Regions from separate parts of the Dorea longicatena genome, predicted to be linked through region 2. Evidence: a T-box and tRNA genes for the amino acid it is inferred to sense, from the RefSeq annotation. Region 2 holds a T-box; the other regions hold tRNA genes.
The links. A T-box is a leader RNA that pairs with one kind of tRNA and senses whether it is charged. The one in region 2 lies ahead of leuS (leucine--tRNA ligase), so its partner is inferred to be a tRNA-Leu.
Positions count from the first base shown of each region.

Region 1: it encodes a tRNA-Leu, which carries the amino acid that the T-box ahead of leuS (leucine--tRNA ligase) is inferred to sense. The anticodon was not compared.
Region 3: it encodes a tRNA-Leu, which carries the amino acid that the T-box ahead of leuS (leucine--tRNA ligase) is inferred to sense. The anticodon was not compared.

Region 1 is NZ_CP102280.1:609,971-615,316, forward strand. Features, by position in the region: gene NQ508_RS02950 (PTS sugar transporter subunit IIABC) at 1-2,070, shown strand, start outside; gene NQ508_RS02955 (PRD domain-containing protein) at 2,105-2,947, shown strand; tRNA gene NQ508_RS02960 (tRNA-Glu) at 3,104-3,175, shown strand; tRNA gene NQ508_RS02965 (tRNA-Thr) at 3,198-3,270, shown strand; tRNA gene NQ508_RS02970 (tRNA-Ile) at 3,297-3,370, shown strand; tRNA gene NQ508_RS02975 (tRNA-Asp) at 3,376-3,449, shown strand; tRNA gene NQ508_RS02980 (tRNA-Val) at 3,494-3,566, shown strand; tRNA gene NQ508_RS02985 (tRNA-Leu) at 3,634-3,719, shown strand; gene NQ508_RS02990 (hypothetical protein) at 3,964-4,581, shown strand; gene NQ508_RS02995 (uroporphyrinogen decarboxylase/cobalamine-independent methonine synthase family protein) at 4,703-5,346, opposite strand, start outside.
Region 2 is NZ_CP102280.1:845,307-850,652, forward strand. Features, by position in the region: gene NQ508_RS04055 (AEC family transporter) at 1-668, shown strand, start outside; gene NQ508_RS04060 (CapA family protein) at 733-1,980, opposite strand; gene NQ508_RS04065 (hypothetical protein) at 2,081-2,503, opposite strand; T-box leader at 2,732-3,012, shown strand; gene leuS (leucine--tRNA ligase) at 3,107-5,346, shown strand, end outside.
Region 3 is NZ_CP102280.1:2,509,746-2,515,091, reverse strand. Features, by position in the region: gene NQ508_RS12065 (hypothetical protein) at 33-239, shown strand; gene NQ508_RS12060 (THUMP domain-containing class I SAM-dependent RNA methyltransferase) at 382-1,554, shown strand; gene rdgB (RdgB/HAM1 family non-canonical purine NTP pyrophosphatase) at 1,556-2,167, shown strand; gene NQ508_RS12050 (metallophosphoesterase) at 2,190-2,672, shown strand; tRNA gene NQ508_RS12045 (tRNA-Pro) at 2,837-2,911, shown strand; tRNA gene NQ508_RS12040 (tRNA-Gly) at 2,920-2,990, shown strand; tRNA gene NQ508_RS12035 (tRNA-Arg) at 3,030-3,103, shown strand; tRNA gene NQ508_RS12030 (tRNA-His) at 3,169-3,242, shown strand; tRNA gene NQ508_RS12025 (tRNA-Gln) at 3,258-3,329, shown strand; tRNA gene NQ508_RS12020 (tRNA-Lys) at 3,338-3,410, shown strand; tRNA gene NQ508_RS12015 (tRNA-Leu) at 3,459-3,539, shown strand; gene NQ508_RS12010 (hypothetical protein) at 3,737-4,678, opposite strand; gene NQ508_RS12005 (putative ABC transporter permease) at 4,937-5,346, shown strand, end outside.

The sequences.
Region 1 (5,346 bases), 240 kb from region 2:
ATCGCAACTTATGGACTGCAGGGAATCTTAGGAGAAGGAACACTTCTTCATTCGCTGCTGATCATCATGAACAAAGTCGGAAGTGCAATTTTCGACAACCTTCCGCTTATCTTTGCCGTTGGCGTAGCCATCGGTATGGCAAAGAAGGAGAAAGAAGTTGCAGCGTTATCTGCACTGATCGCATACTTTGTTATGCACATTTCTATTAACAGTATGCTTGAAATCAGTGGTAAGATCGCGGCAGACGGAACCATTTCCAAGAATGTGCTTGAAGGAACGATTGCTTCGGTATGTGGAATTAATACACTGCAGATGGGTGTGTTTGGCGGTATCATTGTAGGTCTTGGTGTTGCGGCACTTCACAACCGTTTCCACAAGATCGTACTGCCGAATGCGTTATCATTCTTCGGCGGTTCCAGATTCGTACCGATCATTTCAACGATTACTTATATGTTCGTCGGAATCGCAATGTATTTCGTATGGCCAATCGTGCAGAACGGTATCTATGCACTGGGTGGTCTGGTAACAGGAACGGGTTACTTTGGAACACTGATCTTCGGTATTGTAAAACGTGCACTGATCCCATTCGGTCTGCACCATGTATTCTATCTTCCATTCTGGCAGACAGCTGTCGGCGGAACGATGGAAGTCGGCGGAAAGCTGATCCAGGGAGGTCAGAATATCTTCTTCGCACAGCTTGCTGATTCTGCACATATTACGCATTTCAGCGCAGATGCAACGAGATATTTCTCAGGTGAGTTCATCTTCATGATCTTCGGACTTCCGGGAGCGGCACTTGCAATGTACCGTACAGCAAAACCAGAGAAGAAAAAAGCAGCAGGCGGACTTCTTCTTTCCGCAGCACTGACATGTATGTTAACAGGTATCACAGAGCCTCTGGAGTTCTCTTTTCTGTTCGTAGCACCGGTTCTTTTTGCAGTGCAGGTGGTACTGGCAGGTAGTGCATACATGATCGCACATATCCTGAATATTGCGGTAGGACTTACATTCTCCGGTGGATTCTTAGATCTTCTGTTATTCGGTATCCTTCAGGGAAATGCGAAGACAAGCTGGATCAGAATCATTCCGGTAGGAATTATCTATTTCTTCCTGTATTACTTTATCTTCTCATTCCTGATCAAGAAGTTAGATCTCAAGACACCGGGACGTGAAGATGATGACGAAGAGACAAAGCTTTATACAAAAGCAGATGTAAATGCGAGAAAAGCAGGCAATACGGAAGCTGGTGCAACAGCTGGTTCGGAAGATTCACTGAGTGCGGAGATCACAAGAGGACTTGGAGGATCTGCGAACATTGAAGATGTAGACTGCTGTGCGACAAGACTTCGTTGTACGGTAAGCAATCCGGATCTGGTAAATGATGGAATCTTAAAGGCGACCGGAGCATCGGGCGTGGTACACCGTGGACAGGGCGTACAGGTCATTTACGGGCCGAGTGTGACAGTTATTAAGGCGGACCTGGAAGATTATCTGGAACATGCGCCAAAAGAGTTGTATGAGCCACAGAAGGATACAGAAAGTACTGGTCAGAATGCATCAGAAGATGCTACAATAGAAGACAAGGCAGGAGAAAAGAAAGTAGTAGATACAATCGTGATCTCAAGTCCAATCACAGGACTTGCGGCAGATCTTTCCACAACGCCGGATGAAGCATTTGCCGGACGTATGATGGGAGACGGTGCTGTTGTGACACCGGAAGATGCGATCGTAAGAGCACCGGAAGACGGAGAAGTATGCTTCGTATTCGATACCAAGCATGCGATCGGATTCATGACAGAATCTGGAGTAAGCCTTCTGATCCATGTTGGCATTGATACAGTAAAACTGGACGGAAAAGGATTCGAGTGCTTCGTTGAGAACGGACAGGCAGTGAGGAAGGGTGATCCGATGCTGAAGTTGGATCTGGATTATCTGAGAGAGAATGCACCGTCTGTAGCATCACCGGTTCTCTGCACAGAGCTGGAAGACAACCAGAAGATCCGTCTTCTGAATGAAGGTGAGATCAAGGCAGGAGATGAGCTTTTCGCGATTGATATCTATGAAGCGTAAAAGAATCTAATGTGGAAATGCGAGTGGGGATATGATGTACAGGATAGAAAAAGTTTTAAATCATAATACTGTAATGGCCATCCATCAGGATGATCACAAAGAAGTCCTGATCATGGGAAAGGGAGTCGGATTCGGCAGGAAAGTTGCAGAAAGAATCGAAGTAAGACCAGAAGACCGTTTATATTCTCTCCAAAAATATAAAGAACGGGGCGGGGCAAAAGAAATCGTAAAGTCCATCGCACCGGAATTCTTAGAAGTAACGAATGCCGTGCTCGACGAGGCGGAAAAGATATTCGGGAAGATTGACCGTATGGTATTGTTCCCGCTTGCAGACCATATTGCATTTGCAGTAAAACGTATTCAGAATCATGAGCAGATCAGTAATCCGCTCACAGAGGATATCCGTGTATTATTTCACATGGAATTCAAAGCGGCAGAAAGTATCCGCCCGCTTCTTCAAAAGCAGTTTGGCATTGATATAGAAGATGATGAGGTTGGATATGTGGCTCTTCACATTCATTCGGCGATAGAGGATGAGAAAGTATCGCAGGCGATGCAGATGGCAAGATCCGTCAGAGAGTGTATCAGCATGGTAGAAGAAGCAATCGGAAAGCCGATCGATATCGCATCGTTATCCTATAACCGTCTGATGAACCATATCCGTTATATGGTAGCAAGAGCCTTAAGCGGTGAGAAGCTGAAGGTGAATATGAATGATTACATGGAAGTGAAATTTCCAAAATCGTTTGGAATGGCACAGGCAGTCTGTGATCAGGTAGGTGAGAGCCTTGGTGTGAAATTAGAAGAAGTCGAGACAGGATATTTGGCGATGCATATTGAAAGAGTCGCTAATGACGAGCGCGAAATAGAAGAATAGAGCACTTCTGAAAATGGCAGAAAATACGCAAAAATAAGTTTTTTTGAAAAAAATAAAAAAAATTCAAAAAAACACTTGCAAAAGGTATTGTGTTATGATAATATAAATCTCGGTCACGCAAGAGAAATAAAAAACACAAAACAGTGACTGAGATATGGCTCCATGGTCAAGCGGTTAAGACATCGCCCTTTCACGGCGGTAACACGGGTTCGATTCCCGTTGGAGTCACTGCCTAAGCAATTAGGTAAATGCCGATGTGGCTCAATTGGCAGAGCAGCTGATTTGTAATCAGCAGGTTATCGGTTCGAGTCCGATCATCGGCTTAGTCCTTACGGGACTTAAAGATTTTGGACCTTTAGCTCAGTTGGTTAGAGCAATCGGCTCATAACCGATCGGTCCTGGGTTCGAGTCCCCGAAGGTCCATGAATGGCCCAGTGGCTCAGTTGGTTAGAGCGCCGCCCTGTCACGGCGGAGGTCGAGAGTTCGAGTCTCTTCTGGGTCGCTTGCTTGTCACTTTTAGTGAGCAGGCGATAAACAATTACATATGGGATCATAGCTCAGCTGGGAGAGCATCTGCCTTACAAGCAGAGGGTCATAGGTTCGAGCCCTATTGGTCCCATTTTGCAACAAGAGATTGTTGCAGATTTTAAGATAGTTCAGTTGCAAAATGTGACTGATGCTGGAATGCCGCAGTGGCGGAACTGGCAGACGCACAGGACTTAAAATCCTGCGGGACTAACCTCCCGTACCGGTTCGATTCCGGTCTGCGGCATTAAGTAAAAATGGGAGAAACGTTGAAATTACAGCGTTTCTCTTATTTTTGTTTCAAAAAGCTTGAACACATTTGATCACTTTATGATAAAATACCAAGATTCCGATTTTCTATTAAATTTTCTCGAAAAATATTGACCTTCAAGTTACTTGATCGTTTACATTATAAGCAAGAAAAAGAAGTTTCTCGCAATGAAAGCGAGGCAAGTGTAAAGATTAAGTAGAAGAAAGGCTGGCGTAAGAGTATGAAAGAGAAAATGAGAAAAGTAAGATATCCAATGTTGATTGTGTGGGGAATATTTATGGGAGCTGCAGGAACAGCAGGAGTAAAATCATCGTGGCATGTAATACCTGGCTGGTTGATAGGTGTTATTGTCATATTGGGAATCATGGTGATGTTAACCTGGATGATTTCAGGGAAAAATGATAAGTCAATAAAAACACCTGAGAAGGAAACGGAAAAATTAACATCAAAGTACAATTCAGAAATTTCCGTTATTTCAAAAGCAGTAGAAGAGCCTGTGGAGTTGGAATTTTGGGGAAAACGAAATGGTATTGATCAATTTAGAGTAAAAAGTATCGCTGGACGGAATATTGTGAGTGATCATGTTCTGTTGATTAGTTTTGATGGTTCAGAAGTCAGGGATGTGGCATTAGATGCAGTTGTAACAGGGAAAGAACATTCGGAGTATTTTGGAAAGATTGAAATGCTTTATTGTAAGAGACAGCAGGAACATTGTGGGACGGAGAAACTTAAAACGGAAAAAATTGATAAAGTGATACTGAGTAAGGAACAATGGGAAAAAGAAACAGGAAAAATAAAATTATTGGAATTATGGAATTGTATTCCATTTGAAAAATAGTATGAAATACGGGAATATAGAAGGCAGTTATGAATAGCTGCCTTCTTACTATGTAAAGAAGCACTGGTTTTGATTGCCATGCATTTGAAAGAAGCTGCCACTGGCAGCTTCTCTTGCGTTTTTACAGAAAATCCTGACAAGATACCAGAAGATCAATCTTCTTCCACTGTGTCTCTTCATCAATACAGTTGCCCTCTTCAACGGAAGCAAAGCCACATTGCGGAGAAAGTGCGATCTGCTCTCCGACTACGGAGCGGGCTTCGGCATAACGTTTTTTAAGAAAATCATGATCTTCCAGAATCGGGTTCTTGGTAGAGATTAATCCTGCGACAAAGATAGCATCCTTATCTTTCAGGACAGACCATGGAGCAAAGGAACCGGAACGGGCATCGTCGTATTCCACGAAGAATGCGTCATACGGAATTTCAGCGATTACCGGGGCAACGGAATCGTAAAATCCATGGAACAGAGGATTTCCCTTGAAGTTTCCTTTACAGAAATGTGTTGCAATAAAGAAATCTTCCGGTTTGTGTTCCAGAGCTTTTGTTGATACAAGCTGGAACCAGTTCAGAATCTGTCCTTTTGTATATCCAAGAGCAGTTATCTTTTTCTGGAAGTTCTCATCGATGAGATAAGTCCATGATGTATCATCAATCTGAAGATAACGGCAGCCATGGTCGTAGAAATCTAAAATTGCATCCTGATAGGCTTTTGCAATATCCTCGATCAGTGCATGGATGTCTGTCCCGTAATAAGGTGTCTCTT
Region 2 (5,346 bases):
TATTCCACTTTAACAGTATTGAAAAAGCATCCATCATTTATACAAATGCAGGGTATCTTGTGATTCCACTGGTGGGAGCTGTTCTGGGAGAAGAATGGGTTTTTTATACGACTGCATTTATCCTGGTACAGACGGTACTGATGTGGACGCATGGTGTGAAACTGATCGGACAGGAAAAGGAGCTGAATATCAGGAAAATCCTGTGTAATCCGAATGTGATCGCGATGATCATAGGAATTGCGCTTTTTACGCTGGAGATCCGGCTTCCAACGGTTGTTGACAGTTGTGTCAGTGGTTTTGGAGATATGATCAGTCCGGCGAGTATGATGGTAATTGGTATGGTGATCGGAGATGTGGATCTGAAATGGGTATTCCGTCAAAAGCGTCCGTACCTGATCTGCCTGCTCAGGCTGATCGTATTCCCGCTGATTGCGGTTGTTGCCTTCGCCGGATTGGAACGGAGTGGAATTCATCCGGATGCGGAATATATTCTGATGATTGTTCTGATTGCAACGTCAGCTCCGGCGGCAGCAATGATCACACAGCTTGCACAGATTTATGGAAAGGATTCCAGATATGCGAGTGTGATTAATGTAATGTCGGTGATATTCTGTATTATAACGATGCCTGTGATGGTGCTGAGTTATGAAATGCTGATTGCATTATAATAGAGTAAGACAGATAAAAGCTCTGCAATATGTATGAAACATATTGCAGAGTTTTTTTGCAGAGTTATAGTTCTTCACTGTATTGTGAAATTTTATCCAGTACCCGTTGCTTCTCATCTCCGGTAAGTGGAACCGGGCAGTAATCGTTGTAACCGCTGGAAGAAGTGATGGAGCAGGGAATGATATTTAATTTGCTGCTTTTCTTTAATTTCCCTTTATGGAATGTGAATGTCTGCTGTACGATCATGCTATCCGTATCGCCAGGTGTAGAATTGCCGCCAAAGCAGAAATTGCCAAGGCTGTAGCAGATGTATTTTCCGTTGTATTTTTCAATGCCCTCGAGCACATGTGGGTGGTGTCCGATTACAAGGTCTGCACCTTCATCAATGGCGAGATGTGCAAGAGCCTTCTGGTTCTCGTCCGGTGTATATTGCTTTTCAATTCCCCAATGGAAATTTACGATGATAATCTGAGCACCGGCTTTTTTCAATGCTTTGATATTCTTTTTTACCTGCGATGCACGTTTTTGGTGATCCGCAAGCTCATAGATTCCGGTAACACCGACTTTGATTCCTTTTACTTTGAAGATCTTCACCCGGTTATAACCAAAGGAAGCAATTCCGGCATCGTCCAGTGCGGAGATTGTATCGGTGTAGCTCTTCTTCCCATAGTCATGACTGTGGTTATTAGCGAGATTGGCCGCTTCGATGGAGCTTCCGGAAAGGATTGCAGCATATTTGGCAGGTGCTTTGAAGGCAAAGGTTTTGGCCTCCCGGGCAGTTTCATCTGTCAGGGTTCCTTCCATATTGACGATAGACAGATCATCTTTTTGGAAAATGGATCTGACGTTCTGGAAGAAATAGTCGGCACCGTATGATTCGTAATAAGCATTCAGGCTGGTAGAATAACTGAAATTTTCATCGGTTCCCAATGTACAGTCTCCGGTGGAACTGATAGTAAGAGAAACCTTGTCTGGATTTTTTTTACTGATGGTTACGGTTTCTAATTGAACAGCTCTTTTTGAAGAATCTGCCTTTGGGGAAGTGTTTTTGGTCGAAGTCTTCTTTTTTGAAGCAGATTTCTTTTTGGTTTTATGTTTTCCGGCAGTGCTTTTGGTACCGGCTGTTTTATTTGCCGAAGTTGTAACTGCAGGGACGGTGAATTTATTTACAACAGTGCGGATGGCAGCTCGGACCAGGAATATAAATCCAATCAGGATCAATACCATGGCAATGATTAATAAGATACGTTGTATCTGTCGCTTACGTCTCCTTCGGGCTCTCTTCTTTTTTGCATCTTTGATTCCGCTCATACTTTTTCTCCTGTATTTTAAAATACTATCAGTATTTCAGACAACAAAAACGACAGTCCATTGTAGAAATGGACTGTCAGATCTTTCTATTCAGAAAGGATTAGTTCAGATATTTGCATCCTTCCATATTTACGTCAGCAAGATCTTCTTTGCTTGCACTGATGCTGACATAGAATTCAACTTCACATTCTTTGGAAACCTGTTTCAGGCGGTCGATAAATGCTGGAATATTATCCAGTGAGATATCGGCATGTTTTAAGATTCCGTCAATAAATACACATTCGATATCATGATTAGAACTGTACATACCATATAAAAATCCAATATATTCGTCAATATTGGTGATTGCCGGAAAATCATCCATACAGATAGTACGGATATCAAAAGTTACACTTGCTGTGTCGCGGTGAGTTTTTTTGATGAATACGACGTTTCCATTACATTTTTTTGCAGCCTCGTTAGCCTGCTCGATCATCTGCTGTGTTTTTCCTGTTCCTTTAGGACCTGCTAATAAATAAACCATGGTAAACACTCTCCTTTATGTATCATATTTACTGATCTGCATCAGTAGTAATTACTTATCCTTATTATACACTATGGAACTGGCAATAACAACCAAAAAAATGAATTTTCTGACAATTTTTTTGGATAAAATGTTGCTGAAAGCAGAAGGCACAGTGGATTTATACACTTTCTTAGAGACAGGCCTTGACTTATTTTAACATTCTTCATATAATAATGAAGAATATTGAAAAAAGCGCAGAAGAGGAGTATTAAGAGTCGAGCGTTATCAAGAGAACTGCCGGTTGGTGCAAGGCAGCAGACGAAGACTCCCAACTCGCCTCAGAGTTCTTTTGCTGAACAGATCATGTGGATAGAGAAGATACGGGATACAAGGTATTTATCCGAAATCATGATAACATAGGCAGAAGCGGGAACTTCCCGTTACAGAAGATCAATGAGTGCATCTGACAGATGATGTCGGGTGAAAAAGAGTGGTACCACGGAATATGAGCCTTTTTCGTCTCTTATAAAGCGAGATGAACAGGCTTTTTTTATACCAAAGTATGCAAGCAAAGCTGTCAGGTATGAGTAGTTACCATATAAAAAACAGGAGGACGAAAAAATGTCAAAAATCCCTTATAACCATAAGGCAATTGAAAAAAAGTGGCGTGAAAAATGGGAAGAAAACCCGGTAAACGTCCAGTATGATGAGAATGGAAATAAGAAAGAAAAATATTACTGTCTGGATATGTTCCCATATCCGTCAGGAAACGGACTTCACGTAGGTCACTGGAGAGGATATGTAATCTCTGATGTATGGAGCCGTTATAAATTACAGCAGGGCTATTACATCATTCATCCAATGGGATGGGATGCATTCGGACTTCCGGCTGAGAATTACGCAATTAAGATGGGCGTTCATCCGGAGATCTCCACAGCTGCCAACATTAAGAATATCAAACGTCAGATTAATGAGATCGCGGCTCTTTATGACTGGGACAGAGAAGTAAATACAACAGATCCGAATTTCTACAAATGGACACAGTGGATCTTTGTTAAGATGTTCAAAGAAGGTCTTGCTTATGAGAAAGAATTCCCGATCAACTGGTGCCCTTCATGTAAGACAGGTCTTGCAAACGAAGAAGTAGTCGGTGGAAAATGCGAACGTTGCGGAGCTGAGGTTACAAAGAAGAACTTACGTCAGTGGATGTTAAAGATCACAAAATATGCAGATAGACTGTTAAATGACCTGGATAAACTGGACTGGCCTGAAAAGGTTAAAAAGATGCAGGCTGACTGGATCGGTAAATCTTACGGAGCAGAGGTTGATTTCCCTGTAGAAGGAAGAGACGAGAAGATCACAGTTTACACAACAAGACCAGATACCTTATACGGAGCAACATTCATGGTTCTGGCACCAGAGCATGAACTGGCTAAGAGTCTTGCAAACGATGAGACAAGAGAAGCAGTAGAGCAGTACATTTACGATGCTTCTATGAAGTCTAACGTAGACCGTATGCAGGATAAAGAAAAGACAGGTGTCTTCACAGGAAGCTATGCGATCAATCCGATCAACGGAGCAAAAGTTCCGATCTGGCTGTCTGATTATGTACTGGCTGACTATGGTACAGGAGCAATCATGTGTGTACCGGCTCACGATGATCGTGACTTTGAATTCGCTACAAAGTTCAATATCCCGATCATCCAGGTAATTGCAAAAGACGGTAAAGAGATTGAGAACATGACAGAGGCTTATACAGATGCTGTCGGAACCATGATCAATTCCGGAGAATGGAACGGACAGGAATCTTCTGTACTGAAGAAAGAAGCACCACATATCATCGAAGAGCGTGGAATCGGACGTGCGACAGTGAACTTCAAACTGCGTGACTGGGTATTCTCTCGTCAGAGATACTGGGGAGAGCCAATCCCGATCGTACATTGTCCAAAATGTGGAAATGTACCGGTACCGGAAGAAGAACTTCCACTCCGCCTGCCTGAAGTAGAATCTTACGAGCCTACAGGAACAGGAGAATCTCCACTGGCTGCAATCGATGAGTGGGTAAACTGCAAGTGCCCTCAGTGCGGAGCTGATGCAAAGAGAGAGACAAACACAATGCCACAGTGGGCTGGATCTTCATGGTACTTCCTGCGTTACGTAGATAACCACAATGATAAAGAACTCGTATCAAGAGAAAAAGCAGATGAGATGCTTCCGGTAGATATGTATATCGGAGGAGTAGAACATGCAGTACTTCACCTTCTGTATTCACGTTTCTACACCAAGTTCTTATATGATATCGGAGTCGTAGACTTTGACGAGCCATTCCATAAACTGTTCAACCAGGGAATGATCACTGGTAAGAACGGTATTAAGATGAGTAAGTCAAAAGGAAACGTTGTATCACCGGATGATCTGGTAAGAGACTATGGATGTGACTCCCTGAGAATGTATGAACTCTTCGTTGGACCACCGGAGTTAGATGCTGAGTGGGATGACAGAGGAATCGACGGAGTAAACCGTTTCCTGAAACGTGTATGGAACCTTGTTATGGACAGCAAGGACGCAGACATCACAGCAACAAAAGAGATGATCAAAGAGCGTCACAAACTGGTATACGATGTAACAACACGTCTGGAAAGCTTCAGCCTGAATACAGTAATCTCAGCATTCATGGAGCACAACAACAAACTGCTTGAGATCGCTAAGAAAGAGGGCGGAATCGACAAAGAGACATTATCTACAATGGCAGTACTTCTGTCACCATTCGCACCACACGTTGCAGAAGAACTGTGGGAAGAACTGGGACACACAGAGAGCGTATTCAAAGCCGGATGGCCAAAATACGACGAGAACGCTAT
Region 3 (5,346 bases), 1.3 Mb from region 2:
CTCGTAGCAAAAAAGATTAGGAGGAATTCAAAATGGCTAAAAATTACAACTCATCAGAAAACTGTCATAACGCATCAGACAAGAACACATCAAACAAAAATGCATCCAGAAACACATCAAATAAGAATTCATATGGAAAAAATGCATACGACAAGAATGCATCGAACAAAAACGCATATGATAAAGATGCGAAAGACAAGAATTCTTATAATTACGGAAATGAAAACAGTCAGTATTAGGAAAAAGTTTTCCGGACAGGACGTGCAAACGCACGTCCTGTTTTGGGGTTTACATACGATATAGCAAAACATATTGACAAAAACTATTACTTGTCAGTAAGATAAAGAAGTAGAAATTAATATTTATTATATGGAGAAATAGATGAAAAAAATGGAATTGATCGCTCCCTGTCATTTTGGATTGGAAGCAGTATTAAAAAGAGAGATACTGGATCTGGGATATGATATCTCAGAAGTAGAAGATGGAAGAGTTGGGTTTTGGGGAGATGCGGAAGCAATCTGCCGTGCTAATATATTCCTGAGAACTGCAGAAAGGGTGCTCTTAAAAGTAGGAAGCTTTAAGGCTACCAGTTATGAAGAATTATTTGAGAATACAAAGGCACTTGACTGGGAAAATTATATACCGGAAAATGGAAAATTCTGGATTGCGAAAGCAGCATCTGTAAAAAGTAAATTATTCAGTCCATCGGATATCCAGTCAGTAATGAAAAAGGCAATGGTAAGAAGACTTCAACAGAAATATCATGTAGAGTGGTTTGAAGAAGACGGTGCGGCTTATCCGGTAAGAGTTTTTCTGAAAAAAGATGTGGTAACGGTCGGTATCGATACATCGGGAGTATCACTGCATAAGAGAGGGTATCGTGAAGTTGCGGGAAAAGCTCCGATCACAGAGACACTTGCAGCGGCACTGATCATGCTGACGCCATGGCACAAAGACAGGATTCTTGTAGATCCGTTTTGCGGAAGTGGAACATTTCCTATAGAAGCAGCGATGATCGCAGCAAATATCGCACCCGGAATGAACCGGTCATTTACAGCGGAAGAATGGACGAATCTGATCCCAAAGAAGCTTTGGTATGATACGGTGAATGAGGCAAATGAACTGATCGATGATGACATAGAAGTTGACATTCAAGGGTATGATGCAGATGGTTCTGTAATTAAGATTGCAAGACGCAATGCAAGAGAAGCAGGAGTAGATCATCTGATACATTTTCAGGAAAGAGATGTAAAAGATTTGAGCCACCCGAAGAAATATGGATTTATTATTACGAACCCGCCATATGGGGAGAGGCTGGAAGATAAGAAAGACCTGCCGGCATTATATAAAACATTTGGCGAGAGTTTTAAAAATCTGGATTCGTGGTCAGCATACATGATTACTTCTTATGAGGATGCAGAACGCTATTTCGGACGAAAAGCAGATCGTAACCGGAAAATTTACAATGGAATGTTGAAGACATATTTTTACCAGTTCCTGGGACCAAAACCACCTAAGGCAAAGCGTCCGGGAGAAAAACAGGAGAAAAGATAAGATGGAAAAAATTATATTTGCGACGGGAAATGAACATAAAATGATAGAGATCCGTGCAATCCTGAGTGATCTGGGAGCAGAGATCCTGTCACAGAAAGAAGCGGGGATTAAGGCTGATGTAGTAGAAGACGGGGCAACTTTTGAAGAAAATGCCATGATCAAAGCTACAGAGATTGCAAAGATTGCAAATCAGATGCCAGAATATAAGAATGCAGTGGTTCTGGCAGATGACTCCGGACTTGAAATTGATTATTTGAACAAGGAACCGGGGATTTATTCTGCACGTTATATGGGAGAAGATACTTCCTATGACATTAAGAATCAGACATTACTGGATCGTCTTGAGGGAGTCCCTGATGAAAAACGTACGGCAAGATTTGTATGTGCGATTGCAGCGGCCATGCCGGATGGTTCCTGTGAAGTGGTAAGAGGTACTATGGAGGGAATTATTGGCCATGAGATCGCGGGAGAAAACGGATTTGGGTATGATCCGATATTCTTCCTTCCGGAGTATGGCTGTACAAGCGCAGAACTTTCACCGGAAAAGAAAAATGAACTGAGCCACAGAGGCGAGGGACTAAGAAAGATTCGTAAGATTCTGGAGCATAAATAAAAGTTAGGGTGAAGATATAGATATGAAAATATTGATCATAAGTGACACACATGGCTCTCATAAGAATTTTGACCGTGTAATAGAGAAAGAACGGCCCTTAGATATGCTGATCCATCTTGGAGATGTAGAGGGGGATGAGGATTATATTCCGGCTGTTGCAGATTGTCCGGTACATATGGTGCGTGGAAATAATGACTTTTTTTCAAATCTGCCTGGAGAAGAAGAATTCATGGTAGAGGGATATCATATATTTACAACGCACGGACACGGGTATTATGTATCTATGGGAGAAACGCGGTTGAAACAGGAGGCAAGAGGGCGAGGAGCGGATATTGTGATGTATGGCCATACGCATCGTCCGTTTTATGAAAAGGAAGAAGGGCTTATTACATTGAATCCGGGAAGCCTTTGTTATCCAAGACAGCCGGGGAGAAAGCCTAGTTATATGATCATGCAGATTGACAGTAACGGAAAACTTGAAATTACGCAGGAATATTTAAATTAGAATATAATAAAAAGTGCGGAAACCATTGATTTTTCAAGAAAATCCGCACTTTTGAAAAAAATATAAAAAAAACAAAAAAAGTTGTTGACAATTAGTATGAGGTCATATATAATATGTCTTGTGTCACGGAGCTGATACAAAATGTGACACAAAAGAAACACCATCGGGGTGTGGCTCAGCTTGGCTAGAGCGCCTGGTTTGGGACCAGGAGGTCGCAGGTTCGAATCCTGTCACCCCGATACGCTATGCGGGTGTAGTTCAATGGTAGAACACCAGCCTTCCAAGCTGGATACGTGGGTTCGATTCCCATCACCCGCTCTCCTGAAACAATTGTTTCGGGTTGTGGTTAAGAAATATGAGTCTGTAGCTCAGCTGGATAGAGCAACGGCCTTCTAAGCCGTAGGTCGAGGGTTCGAATCCCCCCAGGCTCGTTTAAACCACTAAATTTAATATGGTGATACTTAGTTGGACAAAAGACAGTTCGATAAGTAATATGGTGGGTATGGTGCAGTTGGTTAGCGCGCCAGATTGTGGTTCTGGATATCATGGGTTCGAGTCCCATTACCCACCCTTTTTCTTTTTTATTGGGCTATCGCCAAGCGGTAAGGCACAGGACTTTGACTCCTGCATTCGTTGGTTCGAATCCAACTAGCCCAGTTTATTATGGGCGTGTAGCTCAGGTGGTAGAGCACTTGACTTTTAATCAAGTTGTCCGGGGTTCGAATCCCCGCACGCTCAGTACGAATGCAGGTTTTTCAAAATGAAGAATCTGCATTTTGTTTACACGCGGATATGGCGGAATTGGCAGACGCGCTAGACTTAGGATCTAGTGTCCATGACGTGCAGGTTCAAGTCCTGTTATCCGCATTTGCAGAGACATTGCCGGTTGCAGGCAGTGTCTTTTTTGATACCAAAGTATGCAAGAGAAGTTGCCGGTTGCCAAAGCGCCCGTAAGGAGCTGCCGGTGGTAGATCCGGTAGGTGGCAAGTTCACTGTATAGCAAAATAAAAATCCTGAAGTTTTTCTTGATTAGAACTTCAGGATTTTTGTGTATAGCTTCTATATTATTTGATTATAAATTTACGTATGATACAGCTTACAACTCCGGCGATACAGATCGGAAGCAGTGTGTCTTTTAATCCGCCGTATACAGTCAGAGCATTATGAATACCCAGAAGTGCGGCAGGAGCCTGTGGGATGAGTACGGCAAACATTGCGGACAGATATGATCCGACAGCAATGATAATAAAGGATGTAAGTCCACGCCCATTATCAATACTGTTTCCTCTGCGTCCCTGTTTCTTGCTTCCTCCGAGAACGCAGAAAAAGATGATCACTTCATAGAGCAATAATACCGCACCAACCGCGAGATATGCGATCAGTTCCTGATCCGCTGATGTTAAGCGGGAAACAATATTGCCAAACGAACCGGCATTGGCCAGAAAATGCAGTCCCAAAAGATAGATGATCCAGGCAATCAGCAGAAGTGTTCCCATTCTTAACAGAAGATTGATGAATTTGAATAGGATCTTTCCTCCGGCTTTAGCGGTTTTTGCAACCGGTTTTGCAACATTTGGAACTTTTACACCACGATTTTTGCGGCTTTTTTTCTCTTTCTGTCGGTTGTTACGAGGATCGTCGCAGTCGTCTTCATACTCATTATCGTAGTCGTCTTCATATTCATCATCGTAAAGGTCATCATCCAGCTCGTCAAAGATGTCGTCATCATAGTAGGCGGTATCAAAGAAGTTATCTTTTTTACTTTGTTTTTTGTTTTTCTTACCAGCCTTCTTATTTTTATTCTTTAATTTCTTTGTTAGTCTGTCGTAATCATTTTTTTTGATGTAATCTGTATGATCAATATCCGATAATCCTGATAGTACATCGCGGTAGTCATCGTCATCATCAATAGAAATATCAGGAAGATCACCTTCGTAGATCACTTCGAAATCGTCGTCGAAGATATCGGAAGTAGATTGTGTTTTCTTCTTATTACTTAAACTCATTATTAGTCCCTCCTATTTATACCCATCTCTTATTCTATAATGTTTGAAAAAAACTCTCAAGAGTGGTCACAGAATATTCACGAAGTTGTAAGAAAAACTTTAGATTTGTATTACATGCAATAAAAGCTTAACAGATATGAAAAGATGTTTATTGAGAAATAAGAAAGAATCACGTATAATGAAGTTTATTAATATAATGATACGGGGATAAAATGTCTTTTGATCCTATTATCATATAATAAAAAGGAGAGAGTATATTTGACAGAGTTTTATTATTTTGCATTATCATTTTTTGTATATGGATTTCTGGGATGGTGTACGGAAGTTGCATATGCAGCTGTGAAACAGGGAAAATTCGTGAACCGAGGATTCTTAAACGGACCGATCTGTCCGGTATATGGAATCGGAGTTGGTGTTGTAGTACAGTTTCTGACACCGGTTGAGAATAATCTGGTATTATTGTATATCAGTTCGACCATACTTGTGACGGCAATAGAAGGAATTACCGGATTCCTGCTGGAGAAGATCTTTCATAATAAATGGTGGGATTATTCAGACCAGCCGTTGAATATCGGTGGATATGTATGCGTGTTGTTCTCATTGATATGGGGCGTGTTCTGTGTTCTGATCGTAAAAGTGATCCATCCGCTGATCTACAAGGTGTTGAC